Regions from separate parts of the Cohnella sp. GCM10012308 genome, predicted to be linked through region 1. Evidence: riboswitches for the same ligand, from Rfam matches in the RefSeq annotation. Region 1 holds a riboswitch; the other holds the start of a gene.
What was found. A riboswitch is a leader RNA that binds a small molecule or an ion and turns the genes downstream of it on or off. The one in region 1 is predicted to bind cobalamin.

Region 1 (9,144 bases):
GATCGTCGCGGCGATACGGCCCGGATCGAAACTTGGGGCATTCGATGAAATGCAGTTCGATCAGGTCGGTGAGCCGATATTGCCTCGCCTTATCTTCATAGAGCTGGAACGAATGATGGAAGTGCGCAAGCGGCAAAAACGAATAGTCCAATATGTTGATGCAGATCGTCTTCTTGAGCTGGCTGTAGTCTTCACCTTCGCGAATGGAGTCCGCCAGCAAGCGTCCCATATAGAACAAGCTGCGCTTTTCCATGTGCCGGTAGCGCCCGACCTGCATTTCGACGTTGATTTGCTCCCGATCGGCGGTCTCACAACGGATATCCAGCACGCCTTCCTTGTCCTCGATGAGCCGTTTGGTGAGCAGCTTGCCGTCCAAAATCGTCAGATCGGCAATCGCCGTCCGGTCCCTTCGGTGCAGGATCGCGTTAAGCAGACCGATGAGCAGCGGCTTGCTGTCCGCCTCTCCGAACAGCCGTTTGAACAAGTAATCGTTTTTCGGGTTCAATCGCTTTTTCATGTCCCATTGCTCCCTTCAGTATACCATAGCCTTTTGCGCGCTTGGAGGACGCCAAAAAGCACGCGCCGCCCGTTACCCCGGTAGAAGGGTGTAACGGCGGCGCGTGCTTCGCGTCCGAATGCAATTGCTTAGAACTATTTTCGCTTGAGCGGGAGGGTTTGTCAATCCGAATGAACTATGCCTGACTCGCGACGACGGGAATCCATACCTCGCAGCGGTAATCCTCCGCGTTCGTATCTCCCCTCAGATACACCTCCAGCTCGGGGGCCGGGGCATGTTCATAACCGCAGGACGGAAACCATTCGCTATAGATCCGTTCCCATAGCCGTTGGATCGAAGGTGTCACGGGACCGACCGAGGTGAATACCGCCCAGGTAGCCTGAGGCACCGTCCATGTGACGTAGCCGTCCGGCGTTTCCGCGCCCGGCGCGCACTCTACCGCGACCAGATAGGTAAGGAGCTCTTCGCCGGGCGGCATCGAGCAGATGCCAAGCAAAGGGCTGCCGGCGCCGATCTCCGCTAATCGGGAGAGTGTCCCGTCAGCCTCGCATTCTCCCCAGTAAGCCGGAATTCTCCGGGTGTTCTCCCCGTTCTCGGTGCCGACCCGGATCATTTTACCGATGACCGCGAAGGCTTCTTTTTTGACAATCCGATAATCCATTTCTTTGTCTCCCTTCAATGACAGATGGAAGGAGATACGCGGGTAGGCCTTAAGCGAGGCGCCTTGGGCCTTGGCCTCCGAGGGCGCGATGCCATGCGCCTTACGGAACGCCTTGGCGAACGACTCCGGCGACTCGTAGCCGTACTTCAGCGACACGTCCAGCACTTTGGCTGCGCCCATCGCGAGCTCCTGTGCCGCCAGCGTCAGCTTGCGCTTGCGCATGTACTCCGCGACCGTCATGCCCGTTAACATGTGGAACATCCGTTGGAAGTGATACGGCGAAGTGCACGCTGCATGCGCGATCTCCGCCATATCGAAGGGCTCCTCGACCATTCGTTCCATCCGGTCCAGCGCGTGCCGCATTCGCTCCAGCCACTCCATGCGTATCCCCTCTCTGATTCCAATTTAACATCCGCGTGCCGGGATCGCCTGTCTTGGCGTGCTTTTCGCGAACAGGCCGGGTTGCCGATTTAAATCGATTCCCGCCGGCGGGACATTAGGGCAAGCGCGCCAGCTCCGATCAACAGGATGGCCACGATGGAGGAGCCGCCCGTCAGCTTGCCAAGGAGGTAGCCGATCGAGAAGATCACGAAGAAGATCAAAGAAAGGAACGTAAGGATGTTGATCGGGATCAACAGCCACTTGTTACGGCCGCCGAACCAGTACAGCTCGAACAGCCCGACGGCAGGGGCGAGAATGAAGCCGGGCCACATCATCGACCAGTTGTCCAGCAGCATCGCGATCTGACAGACGCCGTACACCGTGAGCAGAACGCCGCCGGGGACGAGTAAGCCGACGCCTTTGCCGCCAAGCACCGAGAAATACAGCCAATGAAAGAAAATTCCCAGCGGGAGCACGAACAGCGTCGGCCAGAAATGCGCGAAAATCGAGCCCGTGCCCAGATGCAGATCGCCGCGGAACAGCAGAAAAAGACCCGCCAGAAGCAGGAGAGGACCGAGCAACGAGCCGCGATGGATTTTCATAAGTAATCGCTCCTTATAAGCAAAGCTTGGTTGCTTATAGCTTAACACTAGGAGATCGTCTCTGTCGTCCAACTCGCGCATAGCGTAAGATCGGACCGGAGACGGAGGCGCGGGGCTGGATGTTATGGTAAAAGAAGCGGCGGGTGCGCAGCTCCCTAGGTCAGAGGGTCTGTCCGCTGTCTACGGTGACGAGCTGTCCTGTCATCGCCTCCTGCTCCAGCGCGAAGCGGATGCCGCGAGCGATATCCTGCGGCGATGCGATGGAGGCAAGCAGCGTAGCGGGCGCGAGCTTTTGCATCTGCTCCTCGCGCCCGGCCCACCAGCGCGTGTCGACGGCGCCGGGCAGGATCGCATTGACGCGGATCCGCGGGGCGAGCGCGTGCGCCAGAGACAGCGTGAGACCGTGAACGGCAGCCTTGGAGACGGCGTACGGCAGGGAGGAGCCGAGACCAGTCTTACCTGCGATGCTGCCGACGTTCACGATAGCGCCTCCGCCTCCGCGGATCATCAGAGGCGCTGCCGCCCTGGCGCAGTAGAACATGCCTTTGACGTTAGTGCCCACGAGCTCTTCCCACGCGTCGTCCGTCACCGCCTCCAGGTCTTGCAGCGGAATGTGCCGCGTGACGCTGGCGTTGTTCACGAGCAAATCTACCGATCCGAACGCCCTGTCTGCGGCGTCGAACATTGCTTTAACCTCCGCGTCCGAAGATACGTCCGCCCGCATTGCGATCGCTTGTCCGCCGAATTCCCGGATCGCCTCGACCGTTTCTTCCGCGTCGCTTCGCGAACGCGAATAATTGACGACGACGGCCGTGCCCAGCGCCCCCAGTTCCAGCGACACCGCTCTTCCGATGCCGGTGCCGCCGCCGGTAACGATCGCCGTACGATTTTTCAGATTCATGGCTGTTCCTCCTTCAGTTCTGTTCAGATCTGCTCTCTGATAAGTTTATAAGCCGAGCTGTGTTTCGTATAATTGAATAAAATGAAGATTTTGTTCACGAAAATCGATTGGAGATGCGTCACATGGATCCCAAATCGCTGCGCGCTTTTCACCGGATCGCCTCGCTCGGAAGCTTCCGCCTCGCGGCCGAAGAGCTTAATTACGCCCAGTCCACGGTAACGATGCAAATCCAGCGGTTGGAGGAGGATCTCGGCGTCATCCTGTTCGAGCGTGCCGGAGGGCTTCGGCTGACCGAAGAAGGCAGGCTGCTCAGAGAGCGGAGCCTGCCGATCTTGCAGGACATGGACCGTCTGCGGCGGTCGTTGGCGGAGATGCGCGAGGGGTACGCCGGGGAGGTCAGGCTTGGCGCAACGGAGCCTGCCGTCAGCTGCCGCCTGCCGACGCTGCTGAAGCGCTTCGCGGATCGTTATCCCCAGATTCGAGTCTCCGTCGAGTCATCGAACACGCCGGGCTTGAGCGAGCGGCTGCGCAAAGGGGAGCTCGACCTGGCGCTCTGCGCCTTGCCGGAGCATGCGGAGGGGCTGCACTTCGAGCAGCTATATCGCGAGCCGTTCGCCGCGCTCCTGCCCGCCGGTCACCCATTGGCCTCGCAAGCGGCTGTCCGTCTTGAAGAGCTTGCCGTTCACAGGCTGCTCGTCACGGCATCGAATTGTCCTTATCGCCGCAAGCTTGAGCTTCTGTTGGCCGAAAGTGCGATGCCGCCGGCGGAGACGATGGAAATCGGCAGCATGACCGCTCTCGCTTCCTATGTAGCGATCGGATTTGGCGTCGCCCTAGTTCCGCGCGTGCTGGCGGACGAGCCTCGGGCCGGCGTCACCGCTCGCCCGATCGAGGGGACGGTCGTGGACATGGCGTGCGGCCTGCTCAGCAGAGCCGCCGAGTCGCCGCTGACGCCGGCGGGAGCGAAGCTGTACGCTGCATTGCGGGAAGGACTCGCGGAGTAGGGCGGCGGCGAACCGAACTCTTTTCCAAGTTGAAGTGTATAAGCTGCGATACGCTTGGAAGGGAGGAGAGGGGCGGAATGGAGATCGCTAAAGCGGAAGCGCAGCGGCTCTACGAAGAGAACGCCGTTTATATTTACCGGCTCGTGCTCATGCTGACGAAATCCAGATCGCTGGCGGAAGACATCACCCAAGACGTTTTTATGCAAGCCTTTCGCAAATACGGCAGCTTTGACCCGCAGCGAACCGGCTCGGCGCGGCCGTGGCTGTCCCGCATCGCGATCAATTTGACGCGCAATTCGCTTCGAAAGAGCCGCTGGCTCTTCTTGATAGGTCAACCGCCTGAACGGGCGGACCCGAATTCGATTGAAGCCATCGTCCTGTCGGACGAGCGCGATCGGGAGTTATGGCGCGAGGTATTAGGGCTATCGCTGAAGACGAGGGAGGTTGTGACGCTCCACTTTTATGCGGGGATGACGCTTCAGGAGACGGCCGACTTGCTGGGAATACCGCTCGGGACCTGCAAATCCCGGCTCCATTCGGCGCTGAACAGCCTGAGGGCGCGTTTGCCGAATAAGGATCGTTATTTCGCATACGGGAGCGGGGGTAGCCATGAGTGATGTCTCGAAGTATCGACGGGTGATTGATGAGGCGCTCGCACCGGAAACGCCGGCCACGTCCTTCGACCAGCTCTGGGCGCGGGCGGAGGGCATGACGCGCAGGCCTTTTCGACGCTATTGGCTTATCGCGCTGCCCTTGCTCGCGGCGCTGTTGGCGGGGGCCTGCACTGCCGTCTATCAAAGCGTGACGAACTGGTCTAACACGACAGTTTCATTTAGCGCTAAGAAAGAAGATCTGACAGAGATGTTGACGCCGCTTGAAGCGTTCGACGGTAAGCACATATTAGAGGGGTATCCGTTATTAACGCTGCAGGAGACCAGAAGAATAGCCCCGATTCCGATTCGAATCCCGGTCTTGCCGGCCCGCTGGACAGAGGTGCGCTCCACCGGTTTGAATCCGGGCAATGCCGAATATTGGTCCTTCTTGCTTGATCCCCAAGGCAAGCGCGTCGTCGTAAAACAAGCGTTCGACAACAGCTACACCATGTCCTTGAAGAAAAAGCCGAACCAGACTTTCAGCTCCGGATATCCGTACGGCTCCAAGTTCATTGAGGGCTTCGGCGACGATCTCGCGATTCTGATGAATCTGCAGAAGGGCAGATGGCAGATGATGCTTTATCACAAGGAGGCCACAAAAGAGATCGTGACCTGCATCAGCATCTGGAGCATGGATCCGGACGAGGCGGTCGCGCTCGCTCATTTATATTTGGAGGCGCCTTCGTCTTAATTGCTTTCGCGTCTCCTATAAAAAAACGGCCGATACGGAAAGCTGGGCTCCGCTGTCGGCCGTTCATTTTAATTTGTTTTGAATAGCGCGGATATGACCTCAAACAGCGGCGTCGCCGGCCTCCCGAGCAGCTTTTCCAGATCGCTGCTCTCCACTGCAAGCGTGCCTGCGCGAATCGCTTGCTGGATCGCGGTGACGATCGGCAGCGCGAACTCGGGAACGCCTGCGCTCTTCATCACGCCCGCATAAGTTTCATCGTCAACTTGCTGGAGCGAAACTTCACGCCCGAGCGCCTCGGACAGCACGCAGGCGAGCTCACCATACGTACGCAGCGGTCCGCCCAGCTCGTACACCTTATTCTCGTGCCCTGTGCCGGCGAGCACGGCTGCAGCCGCCTCCGCATAGTCGCTGCGCGCAGCCCAGCCGACTTTGCCATCTCCGGCGGACGTGACGAGCGGGGCGCCCGCGACGATGCCCTGGATCGCGCCGGCCTCGTTTTCGATGTACCAATTGTTGCGCAAAAAGGCGTAGGGGATGCCGGTCGCGCGGATCGCATTTTCCGTATCGCGGTGAACTTCCGCCAGGAACAGCTCGCTCTCTTGGGCATTCGGCGCGCTGGTATAGGCAATGAATCCTACGCCTGCATGGCGTGCCGCCTCCACGGCGTTCGCATGTTGGCGAATACGCGTCTCCGTGTCCCCGTCGGTGGAGACGATCAACAGGCGATCGATGCCGGCGAAGGCTTGCTCAAGCGAAGCAGGATCTTCGAAGTCGCCGCGCCGTACGTCCACGCCTTGCTCACTCAATGCTGCCGCCTTTTGCGGATCGCGAACGCTTACGGCGATTTGCTCCGCGGGAACGCGCCCCAGAAGCGTCTGTACGACAAGGGAGCCGAGATGGCCCGTTGCACCGGTCACTAGCATTTTCATTAGAATTGAACCTCCTGATTGGAATCGTATTGGCTAGCCTCCGCGCTTCGGCTTAAGAAGATACATAGAACGCGAACATTCGTTGTAACCATAATAGCTACAACTCCGGCGTGAGTCAAGACTTCCTGTCAGGCTCGTTTCCTCGGCGTAAGGGCATCTCTGGGCGAGTTTCTTGGAAGAGATGCCTCCCTTTTCATAGACAAAGGCCGGACGACCCGCTATCATTAGGGCATAACTGCATATCCTCGTACCAGGCGCGCGCATGCTGCCATGCCGCTTAATAGGGAAGTCCGGTGAAAATCCGGCGCGGTCCCGCCACTGTAATGCCGAGCGCTCCGAGCGATGCCACTGTTCAACCGAATGGGAAGGCGCAGGAGTCGCGATGAAGCAGAGCCAGGAGACCTGCCTCGATACGAATGTATTCCGTCCGCTTCGCGGAGTGAGCGGCGGGATCGGCTGTGCCAGCCAAGCCGCTATGGAGCGGTTGTGTTGCGGTACGGCGCCGTGCTGCAATTTTGAACCACTCCCGCTGCGGAGTGGTTTTTTTGTTTCGGCGCGGACGAGCCGTACGGGCAAGAGGACTCATCATTATAGGTTGAAAAGGGGAATGACTCATGTTGGGCTTTAAACGCTTCAAATCGCTTACATCGCTCGCACTGTCTGTATCGCTGGCGGTCGCCGGGCTGTCGGCTGTGCTGCCTGCGGGCAAGAGCTACGCCGAGAGCGCTAGCGCCACGACGGTCGCCGCGGTCGCTTCCGTCAACGTCCAGTCGGATATCCAGGCCGCCATTGGTTATGTCAACGCGAACGGCGGGGTTTCCTCGGATTGGCTGGCCCTCAGTTTCGCGCGCGCGGGACAAGCCGTACCTGCCGACTATTCGGCGAAGCTGGCTGCCGGCGTAGAGGCCGAGTGGGCCAAGGCTTCGCCGGATCCGACGGCGCTTGCGCGCTTTGCGCTGGTCGCGAACGCGATCGGACTGGACGCTCGCAGCATCGGCGGCCACGACTTGATCGCGAAGCTTGCGAGCTATTCTTCCTTTGCCAATGTGTACGCCGATATCTTTGTGCTGCTCGCGCTTGATTCGGGCAACTACGAGCTGCCTGCCGGTACCGCGTGGACGCGCGGCGATCTGGTCGCGGCGATCGTCTCCGGCATCGACGGCTCCACGGTCCCCGATCTGTACGGCATGGCGCTCAGCGCCCTGGGCAAGTACAAGGACCGCCCCGAGGTTGCTGCCGCGGCGGACAAGGCTGTCGCGTGGCTGTCCACGAACCTCGCCAACGACAATAGCGAGGCGATCGCGCAAACGATCATCGGTCTTGCCGCCTACGGCATCGATCCGGCGGACGCGAAGTTCGCCAAGAACGGATCGAACCTGATCCAGCGCTTGCTGGCGTTCAAAAATACGGACGGCGGCTTCAAGCACGAGCTGTCCGACACCGCATCGGACAAGGCGTTCGCCACCGAGCAGGCGCTGCGCGCGTTGGCCGCTTACGGGCTGTTCGGCGCATCGCATCGTTCCGTATACGTCAACGCTGCCAGCCAATGGGTTGCGACGGGCGCAGCCGTAGAAGGGCTGAACGGCCCGCTGGCTGCGCTGAGCGCTACGCAAGCGGTATATGCGTGGGACGGGCTGGTCGAGATCGCCGATCGCAACAAGCTGAAGCTTGGCTACACGGAAGATCCGCAATACGGCAAGTTCCTGTCCGCCATCGGAGACGCGGCAGGCGATCAGAGCGTCTACTGGCTGTTCGCTGTCAAGCGCGGTGGCGCTTATGCAACGGTCGATACCTCGCTTGAGAAATTCCGGCTGCAGGCGGGCGACGAGCTGTACCTGTACCTGTCCGGCGCTGACAGCGGCCTCGTGAAATCTGTCACGGCAAAGGCTGCTGCGGGCGGCGCCATTGCGGTGAACGTGCAGTACACCTATTACGACAGCAGCTACAAGGAAGTAACGGGACCGGCGGCTGGCGTACAGGTCGCGATCGGCGGACAGACAGCGACGACCGACGCGAACGGCACGGCGACCTTCAAGGGCTTGTCCGCAGGCGAGCTGGCTTACACCGTGACGGGATACCGTGCCGGCGCCGCGCCGCTCGTGCTTAAGTATTCGGGCACGGTAGCCGTGAACGCAGGCCAGGGAAGCGGCGATTCGTTCGCGGACGCGGCGGATATCTCTTCTTGGGCAAGCGGTGCCGTAAACGAAGCTTACGCGGCCGGCTGGCTTCAAGGCGTAAGCACGACGGAGCTGAAGTTCGCGCCGAAGCAGCAACTGACCCGTGTGCAGTTCGCCGCGCTGATGCTGCGCCTGCTCGGCGAGACGCCGGCTTCCGGCGCCAAGCAGGCGTTCGCGGACGTCGCGCCGGGCGCCTGGTATTTCGATGCGGTCATGACGGCGAAATCCAAGGGATTGATCGGCGGCGTCACGGCAACGTCGTTCAAGCCGAACGACGCAATCTCCCGCCAAGATCTGGCTGTTGTGCTGACCCGCGCCTTCAAGCTGGATGGCTCGGGATCAAAGACCTCATTCTCCGACCAAGGCCAGATCTCCGGCTACGCGCTCGCGTCGGTCCGCGCGGTTTACGACAAGGGCTTGCTGAAGGGCACATCCGGCACCGCGTTCGACCCGAAGGCCAAGGTGACCCGCGAGATGGCGGCCGTCATCGCCTCGAACTTGCTCAAGCAAGGTTTGATTACCAAGTAAACGAAGCATAAGCGCAACAAAATAGACGTCGCAGGCTTTTGCCTGCGACGTCTATTCGCTGTTTGCCTATTCTTCCAGTTGTGCGGCCAGACGTCTTACC
Region 2 (9,144 bases), on a different contig from region 1:
TCAACGAGGCTGTGATATCGAAGCCAATCCTCTTGACAGAGAATGATATTAAGAGCCGCTTGAATTCTCATTAGCTTTTTTAGATTGGCCGGTTCTGGTATACGGTTTAATACGTTTGCTCCCATTCATACGCATCCTTTCATCTTTTCTTTTAAAGTTCATGACGGGATAATGAAAAGATACCTTGTTCTGCTCCGAAACGATATTACCAGCCCAACAAATGGACTACAATCCTTTAACCGTACAACCCTAAAAAATGATTCTCATTTTTAACCTTTGTTCCCGTTCGGACCAGGCATACCTCGGCTTACCCGATATTGCGCCGGGGTGACGCCGAACTTTTTCTTAAAAACACTATGCAGATCAAGCCGGCGGAGCGCAATACAGGCTGACGCTATCGGCCGCAGTCGGTTCGATTGCTTGGTATCGCGACAGCGCCAGTTCGTTCAGCGGCACGGCCAGCCAAAATGGGTCCGCAATCTCCGGGGACTTCATTATCCGTGCCGACAACGCCTGGCAAAGCTCCCTGATAAGCCAGAATACGCATTCGACGGCCGATCCGCTGAACGTCTCGCTCGGTCAAACGTTCCAAACGTCCGCGCCGTTCGACCGCGTCAGCATGACGATCGGCACGTATGCGACGAGCAGTTCAGGCTTCAACGCTGCGCTGTATCAGGACGTGGGCGGCCGCTGGTCGTTGAAGGTCAAGCAGTCGTTCGAAAATGTTCTCGATAATTCGGAGGTTATCATGAATTTCGGATCGCAATCGGCCGGAAAATATTTGCTGGAAATCACCTATAAATCCGGCTCGATCAGCTGGTATCGCCAAGCATCGGATGTTTACACCGGCACCGGCCTATACGCGCTGACGGATGGGAGTCCCGTCGCCGGCGACCGCCAATTCAGCGTCTACCGCGGCAAATACCGGATTGAAGTGCCTGCCGAAAGCGTCGACGTGACCATCGATGCCGGGAATCGCTATATCATTCCAAGTTAAGCAAGGAGTGACCCTAAAATCTTTGTAAACCAAATAGCTAATAGAATCATTGAATTAACTGAATAGGATAATGCCAGTTTCCTTAATATTCATAGAGCTCCTCCTTCTACATCCTATTATTAGGTGATTGTGAGTTTGGCATTTTCAACGAGCGGAACGAGAAGACTATATCTTCGGAGCGCATGCCGCGCAAAGTTGTTTTTTTGTCCACTTTGTCTACAATCGTCCGAGATCATTCTTTCCGATAATGCCACTACAATAAAAATCTCTCCTTAATCATTTCGGCAACTTCATGAGCCATAAGTGCCGTATTATTTATTCTTAAATAGTTTTCCTTTTTAATTTCCCCTTCGAACGAGTTTAATCGATGTTGTTCCATTGTTTTTCTCAAATCTCGTTCGGAGCGTACAACATCCCTCTTCGTCGGTTTGTGCTCCAGCCTATGCGGGGTCTTGTTACGCGCTACTCTTTCCTCCAGATCGGCTTCAAGCTCCACGAAATAGACTGCCGCACCTTTTTCTTCGAATACGTTAACGATTTTATCGACGTAGTCCCAGTCGCTCTGCAGATCGAATCCCCACACGTAAGTGAATATCATGCCATCCATATCGCTTGCGGCGGCCGCCTCAAAGATGTCCTGACGAAATTTATTCGCTAACCTCCACATCTCCGGACTAAATCCAAAATAGGGAACCAGCAATTCAATTGTCATATGATTATGAAATAGCTTTAAATCCGTTATTTTCTCCAGTTCGTGCCCCACAGTCATTTTACCGACTGCTTGAGGGCCGTATAACAAAACGAATTTCAAACTTAATCACCGCTTTCAAGGGTTATGAAACGCTTTTCAAAAATCCGGTCATGAGTTATTTGGATGCGGGAGCGGTTCCTTCCAAATTTATACGCCTAACGTTTAATGAAGTTGTACAAAAACAGGCTCCCGGCTCAATAAAAAAGAGCAGCTTGCCTACAAGGCAAACTGCTCCAGCGTGAGACGAAAATGTCTCGTGCGTTTTTAAAACCTCATTTAGCGTCACCGGTTGTCCCGTTATGCTTGTGTTGATAGGCTCGCATCATGACAACCGTCGCCATTTCGCGCGTGACGGAGCCCTTTGGATCGAATAGGCCGTTCTGTCCTTACATCAAGGAACTCGACGCTGCCGTTTGCACATCCGCTATTGCCCAGTCCGAGACGCTCCCCAGATCGCGCAGCGGAGTGGCCGGCGTTGCCGGTTGAAGATTCAAAGCTCTGACGATGACCGAAGCCAACTGCTCGCGCGTAATTGCATCGTTCGGTTGGAAATAGCCATTGTAGCCGTTCACCAGTCCGGCATGGGAAGCCGTATTGACATAAGTGTAATACCACTTGGACTTGGGCACATCCTTGAAGCCCCCTACATTGTCGGTCGTAGCGGTCACCTCCTGAATGGAGACGAGCAGCTTCGCGAATTCAGCACGTGTCAGATTGGCTTTTGGGTTCAGCTTGCCGTTGCTCCCTTGAACGAATCCTTTTCCGACTGCATCCGTCATTGAATCGTAAGCCCAGCTCGAGATCGCGTTCGCATCCGAGAACAGCTTATTCATGTCAACGTTCCCGCCGCTTTCGGCGCCTTCGACCGTGTATGAGACATAAGTGGTGAAGTGATTCGTTTTGACGATCAGGTTGTCGCCTTTCACGAACGCATAGGTGATTTTTTCGGCTCCCTTCGTCGCTGCGGCGCCTTGCGAGTCGTCGGCATACACCGGAATAGGCACCCATTTTCCGTCTTCTATAAAGCCGGCTTTCCGGTCTTTTGCGTTTTGGAACGTAAGCGTTACAGGTACGGAAAACATGAAGGATTGATCCTTCGCCCCTAGAACGAAGGCGCTATCGATCTTCTTCAGTCGTTCTGCAGAGGCAAGGCCGCCTTGAACGAGCGCTTGAAGCCCGCTATCCGTCGTATCAAGCTTCGTGAAAAGCTCGATGGCGCTTCCGCCCTTCACCAATGCTTCATGTTCAGGAATTTCGAGCGTGAGATCGCCGCGTTTAACCGTAATCTTAGGCATATCTTTCAATACAGCATTGAGATCGAGTAAGACCTTTGGCTGAATGTCCGGTATGTTGACCTGGATGCCGTTGGGATAGGATTTGCCGGCTTCTACTGCGAAAACAAAATCTTTCGCAGCGTTCTCGGAGACATTGACCACCGTTGCAGTCCCAGCTGCGCCTCCTGAACCGGTCGAATCGCCATTGTATGGATGGCCCAGATCGGCGCCAAGATCGGTCGTATAGCGCCACTGTACGCTATCGCCGTCCTTTAACTGATAAAGACTGGCACCGTAATCCGGGTACGTCCCGTTGACGTTATACATCCAACCGCTGAGATTTCCGTGATCGAACTCGCCGTCGCCGGCGATCGATTGTACGTACACGCTATTGTATAACGGCGTGTATTCATATTTGTAAGCAATCTGCTTGCTATCTAGCGCGCGTGACAGTACGGTCCATACGGTATCGCCATCCTGAAGCTCAACGCGCTCCGGGACGATCACATAACCTTTGCCTATCGTGTTTTTGTCGATCGACAACGTTACGTGTCCGGTTGTGTTTCCGCTGCCTCCGCCGTTTGAAGGATCCGCGGATTTCTCGGCATAAGCGATAAACTGGGTAAAATGCTTGGTCTTGACGATCAGATCTTCTCCGCTGTCGTACGCGTACTCGTCTTTGCCCGTTTCCATGCCGGCCGCGTCATCGGCGACCTTTTGAATCGTGTGGGCTTGATCGTTTTCAACGTATGCGGCATTCTTTCCCTTCAAGCCTGTGAAGGTCAGCGTGATAAACCTGTCGAACGTCACCCGATTCGTTCCGCCCATCGCGAACGCCTTCGCAATGGAATCCAGCTTCATGCCGCTTGCCACGATGCCGCCGATCTTCTCGTTTAGCGTCGGGTCAGAAGCGTCGACGGTCGTGAGCAGTTCTACCTTGGATGGATCGCCGCTCTTAATCTGCGTGCCTTGCGGAATAAAAGCGGACACGTTCCCCTTCGATACGGCTAACGCTGGAAGATTGCTGTCCGTCGCCGTATTCAGGCTAACCTTCGATCCGGAATCCGCTGGGATCGTAACCGTTACTTGCTTGTTCTGGTCGTAAGGATAGAGCGTAAGGCTGTAATCGTGCGTGTCCAGCGGGATATCGACGACCGGCGTCAAGCCATCCGGCAGCGGCAAATCAATTACTTTAGGTGCTGCGGGATCGACGGCATCCGTCATATCGTACAGCCGATTCTCGCTCTTCGTATAGCGATCGTATGCGATGAGCGCATAGGTGCCTTGGTCGGTCGCTATGCTGTCTACTTTGCCAGTCAGTACGTGCTTGAAGCCGCCATCGGGAGCGCCAAATGACAATAACGCCTCCAGAACGGACATGCCTTGCTTGACGAATCGCGCATCCGTCGCCGAATCGATGCCCAGAGCGGATAGCGCCGTAACGACCTGCGCGATGCTCTCGCTGCTGGTGCTTCCGAAGTTCGTAAAGCTGCCCAAGTTGTTCTGTTTGGCAGACAGCCAGACGATCGCCCGATCGATCGCCGCTTGTACCGAATCGTCAGACGCGTAATACGGTGCGAGCGCCTGCATCGCCATCGCGGTCAGATCGACATCGGCCGTAACCGTGCTGAAGCCCCAGCCGCCGGCCTGTTCGGTGCCTTTTTTCACTTCATTGTTCAGAATATATTGAATGAGGTTTTCCCTGGTCGCTTGGTTTTTGCCTTGCGCGACGGTCGGGAACGCATAGCCTCGCGTATCCATCGCGATCAGCGCCCAGATCGGACCGTTGATGCCTTGCTTAAGGACATAATCGTAATCGGACAGCGCCTGTGTCGCGTCAAAGCCCCCGACGTCATGCGGATCCTTGGCGATCGAAGCCAATCCTAGTATAAGTCGCGAGTGCTCTGTGCTCTTGCTCTTATCGAGTACGCCGTCGTTCTGGGCGACTAACGAATTGATTTTCGCCGTGACATTGTCGGAATACTTCGCATAATAGCTTGCAGGTATATCATAATGCCCGCGCGCGAGCGACAGTACCGACCATTCGCCCCCGAGCGTACCGAAGGTCGGTTCCTTTACCATATTCGCAATCCAAGTGAGATTTTTGCCGAGCTGATCTCCGACGATGCCCGACAAGTCATAGTAAACCGTAAACGTGCGAAGAGCCGAGTTGCCTGCGTTATCCGTAGCCGTAACGACGATCGTATTGGCGCCCACGATCAGGTTGGCCGTATATTGATTATCCTTGGGCGTAAGCGCGGTGCCGTTCAACTTCACCGCCGGGATGATACCAGGCGTGCCCGCGTCGGTCGCGGTTACTTGAAAGCTAAGCTGCTTCGTATCCGCATATGACTGGTCTTCAGTGCCGGCGATCGCGAGCTCCGGCTTGACGACATCCCATCCCAGTCCGTCGGCCAATTCCGTTAATGCCTGATCGACGCTAACTTGCGTGCTCTCGATATTTTCAAGCACTTCATAGGCATGCGAGTACAAGACAGCTATTACCGGATCGGCAAGCATCGTGTCTCTGGCAGGATCGCCATTGATCTTGCCGATCAGCGCCGTCAATTCATCCTTATCCGCCGAATCGATATAGCCGAACCCCCACGAAGTGTCCAGATCAGCGCCGTAGCCCCATACCGTAAACTGCGTTCGGACGACGTCTCCGTCATGCGGTTGGTAATTCGAGAACCCGTAGGGGGGGAACTGGTCGTTGACTTCATACATCCAGCCCGACATAGGGGTATAGTCGAATTCGCCGAGCCACTCGGAATCCTGCCGCCCGACGAGCGTCGCTTTGCCTAACGCGATTTGTTCGAGTATGTAGGCCGGCACATGCGCTGCTTGCTCCGAATCTCGCACATCGGATAAATAAAATGCACTGTCGATGGTTCCTGTATGCTTGATGTTATCGTCGCCCAAAGCCCGGGCGATAACTGCCGCGCCATTCTCTCCAGCATAAAAAGGTACGCGTGTCGGCTCCAGCTTGTAGCCTTGCCCCAGCGCGAACTTCTCGACACTCAACGTGATATAGCCTTCGAGCGCTCCCGCAGCCGCAGCGGTGCCAATTGTTTTAGCGCCGGCCGCAAACAACGAAAACGCGACACTTAGCGTGAGCAGCCAGGTCGTTATTTTTCTCATCATGGTGTAATATCCCTGCTTCCCATTCGTTATGCTTGCCGATTCGCGGTGTGAACGCAATAAAAAGAACCTCTTAACGGAATCGTCAAGAGGTTTTAAACAGAGATCGCCAAATATACAGGCAGCCTCAATTAAAACACCCCCTATCGCTCGTAGAGTTGTCGGTGTACATTTCCGGCAGGTCTTCTGGCTCGAGAATCATCGTCCCATGCCGCCTTCCCGGATCGTCCAGTGGCGTGTGGCATGAAGCTCATCTCTTACAGCGGCGGGACCGCGCGGGAATTGCACCCGCTTCCCTTTTACCCCGTCCATAACGCTGGTTAGCAAATCATGACGGGCACCTGAAATGAAAAATATTCAATTAGACTTGATCATCATAGCGGAATATCATGCCTTTGTCATGGATGGTTTTTGGCATTTTTATGAATACCGCAAAACAGCCCGAAGACCAAAAGTCTCCGGGCTGAATCGATGACGCAAGCCTGTCCGCGCTTATAGACGCCATCCAGGCAGCATCGACTTCGTATTTTGCAGCATGCGGTCGAACAATTGCTCCGCGCGATCGCGCGGTATCGTCACCAGCGGATCGTTCACAAATGCCTCCAGCGCCAGTCTTTTATCCTGCTTCAGCGCGGCCAACAGCGTCGTCTCCTGATTCGTGACATGACGCAGCACCATCTCATGAACGGCGTCCGGCAGTCTGCCGGCTACGACCGGGCGAACGGAGTCGTAGGCGAACACGGCATTCGTCTCCACGACCGCGCCGGCCGGAAGATCCGTCGATTGTCCGCGGTTCGTCAGGTTCACGTTCGTGATCAACTCGCCCATGCCCAGCAGCGATTTGATCATGTCGATGCCCTCTTCCCCGGTTGGCTTCAGCGTAAAGCTAACTTCTCCGACAGCCAACCGGTCTCCGTCGGCATGCAGCTTCTGCTGATTTTGGATACGCCAGTCGACCTTCGTCAAGCTGAACTTCCAATCCCGGACCGTCTCCGGATCCCGGAGATACTGATCGCCCGGCATAAACTCGGCCAGATGCCGGTCTCCGGCGGCTGCGATAACGCCGTACCGGCGGAACAGGTCGAACTTCACCCGTTGCGCCGACGCAAAGTGATCGTTGAGCCAGTGACCCTTGCGGCTGCCTTCGAACCCTTCCTCGTAAAATTCGTCGACAAAATCCTTATAGAGGGGAAACAGATCGATCCCCTGATAAGACGCCTGGTCCAGCCAAGTAAAGTGATTGATCCCGAGCACGTTCACCTTGATCTCCCTGCGGTCCACCTTGGCAATCCCGAGCTTGCGCTCGACCATCTGGGCAAGCAGATGCTGCGTTCCGAACACCTCGTGGCAGCAGCCGATCGCCTTAACTTCCGGGAACACTTCGTACAGCGTTCGCGTGCATAGCGTCATCGGATTGGTGTAATTGATCACCCACGCCTTTGGCGCATGCGCCTTGATCGCGCCGGCAATCTCGACATACTGCGGAATCGTCCGCAGCGCGCGCAGAAGTCCGCCCGGGCCTACCGTATCGCCGACGGACTGATAGATGCCGTATTCTTCGGGCAGATGAACGTCGGATGCCATCAACTCGAAGGAGCCGGGCAAGATGGATATGATGACGAAGTCCGCGCCCTTGAGCGCTTCCTCCAATGTTCGGGCGGCTTCGTACCGCCACTTGCCCGGCGCATCTTCCCGCTCTGCCAGCCTGTTACCGATGACCGCGTTTTGTGCTGCTGCATCGTATTGCAGATCGTACAGCCTGACGACGCCCGACAGATTCGGCTCCATCGCCAGGTCGCTCATCAATCCCCAGGCCCAGCCTCGCGAACCGCCGCCGATATAGGCAATTTGTAAGTCTCTACGCTTCTCTCCGCTTGCTTGTTGCATGGCCGCACGCTCCTTATCCTTTCAAACCTGTGGTAGAGATGCCTTCTACAAAGTACTTTTGCGCAAAGAAGAACAGTAAAATACATGGCAGAACCCCGGTCACCGACATCGCCAGCACCTGGTTCCATGACACGACGGACGAGGCGTCAAGCGACATGCGCAGGCCAAGCGACACGGTGAAGTTTTTTACGCTGCTGATGTAAATAATCGAGTTGAAAAAGTCGTTCCAGGTCCAGATGAACTGGAAGATGCCGACCGAAAAAATCGCGGGCTTGCTCAGCGGCAGAAGGACGCGAATGAGCACCATAAACGAATTGCAGCCGTCGATGATCGCCGCTTCGTCCAGATCTCGCGGCAGCCCGCGGAAAAACTGAATGAGCATGTAAATAAAAAACGCGGAAGTCGCAAACCCGGCCGGCACGATAAACGGCAAATAGGAATCCAGCCAACCCAGATTGCGGAACAGAATGTAGCGCGGGATGATAATCGTCGATTCCGGCAGCATGAGCGTGGCCATCATGAGCGAGAACAGCAGCGTCTGCAGCGGAAAACGAAAGCGTGCGAAACCATAGGCGACCAATACGCTTGAGGCGATCGTCAGCACGACGGTCGGCACAACCAGCTTAAGCGTGTTTAAGAAGAAATCGGAGAAGCCGTACTGGCCGTTCCCCTTCCAGCCGAGCTGGTAGGAATTCCAGACATACGTATGCGCAAAGAGCTTGCTGGAGCCGAAAATATCCTCGTTCGTTTTAAAGGAAGAAACAAACAGCCAGATCAGCGGGTAAATCATGATGAAGCCGAGGACGATGAGCAGTACGTAAAAGCCCGCCCGTCCCAGCGCGCCGCGCCGTGCCATCGTCATTTGGCCTTCCCCCCGTCCTCGTAGTACACCCATCGGTTCGATGTCCGGAAGATAACGGCGGTAACGATCATAATGATGATGAACAAGATCCACGATAGCGCCGATGCATATCCCATTTTAAAGAACGAGAACGCTTCTTGATAAAGCTTGAGCGCGTAGAGAAAGGTTGACTTCATCGGCCCGCCGCTCGTAATGACAAATGCGCCCGTGAACTCCTGGAAGGCATTGACCA

Region 2: linked by a shared signal. The riboswitch ahead of ACFOTD_RS17930 (DUF4430 domain-containing protein) and the one ahead of ACFOTD_RS07015 (S-layer homology domain-containing protein) in region 1 are both predicted to bind cobalamin.

What each region holds. Positions count from the first base shown of each region.
Region 1 is NZ_JBHRYU010000004.1:25,349-34,492, reverse strand. It holds gene ACFOTD_RS07055 (Rpn family recombination-promoting nuclease/putative transposase) at 1-517, opposite strand, end outside; gene ACFOTD_RS07050 (AraC family transcriptional regulator) at 693-1,559, opposite strand; gene ACFOTD_RS07045 (hypothetical protein) at 1,649-2,155, opposite strand; gene ACFOTD_RS07040 (SDR family NAD(P)-dependent oxidoreductase) at 2,322-3,062, opposite strand; gene ACFOTD_RS07035 (LysR family transcriptional regulator) at 3,185-4,066, shown strand; gene ACFOTD_RS07030 (RNA polymerase sigma factor) at 4,144-4,683, shown strand; gene ACFOTD_RS07025 (hypothetical protein) at 4,676-5,410, shown strand; gene ACFOTD_RS07020 (SDR family oxidoreductase) at 5,479-6,339, opposite strand; cobalamin riboswitch at 6,576-6,763, shown strand; gene ACFOTD_RS07015 (S-layer homology domain-containing protein) at 6,954-9,044, shown strand; partial or broken gene ACFOTD_RS07010 (Rpn family recombination-promoting nuclease/putative transposase) at 9,111-9,144, opposite strand, start outside.
Region 2 is NZ_JBHRYU010000016.1:49,874-59,017, forward strand. It holds gene ACFOTD_RS17910 (hypothetical protein) at 1-125, opposite strand, end outside; gene ACFOTD_RS17915 (hypothetical protein) at 364-510, opposite strand; gene ACFOTD_RS17920 (hypothetical protein) at 620-997, shown strand; gene ACFOTD_RS17925 (DEAD/DEAH box helicase family protein) at 1,251-1,808, opposite strand; gene ACFOTD_RS17930 (DUF4430 domain-containing protein) at 2,135-6,166, opposite strand; cobalamin riboswitch at 6,323-6,523, opposite strand; gene ACFOTD_RS17935 (family 4 glycosyl hydrolase) at 6,656-8,050, opposite strand; gene ACFOTD_RS17940 (carbohydrate ABC transporter permease) at 8,064-8,912, opposite strand; gene ACFOTD_RS17945 (carbohydrate ABC transporter permease) at 8,909-9,144, opposite strand, start outside.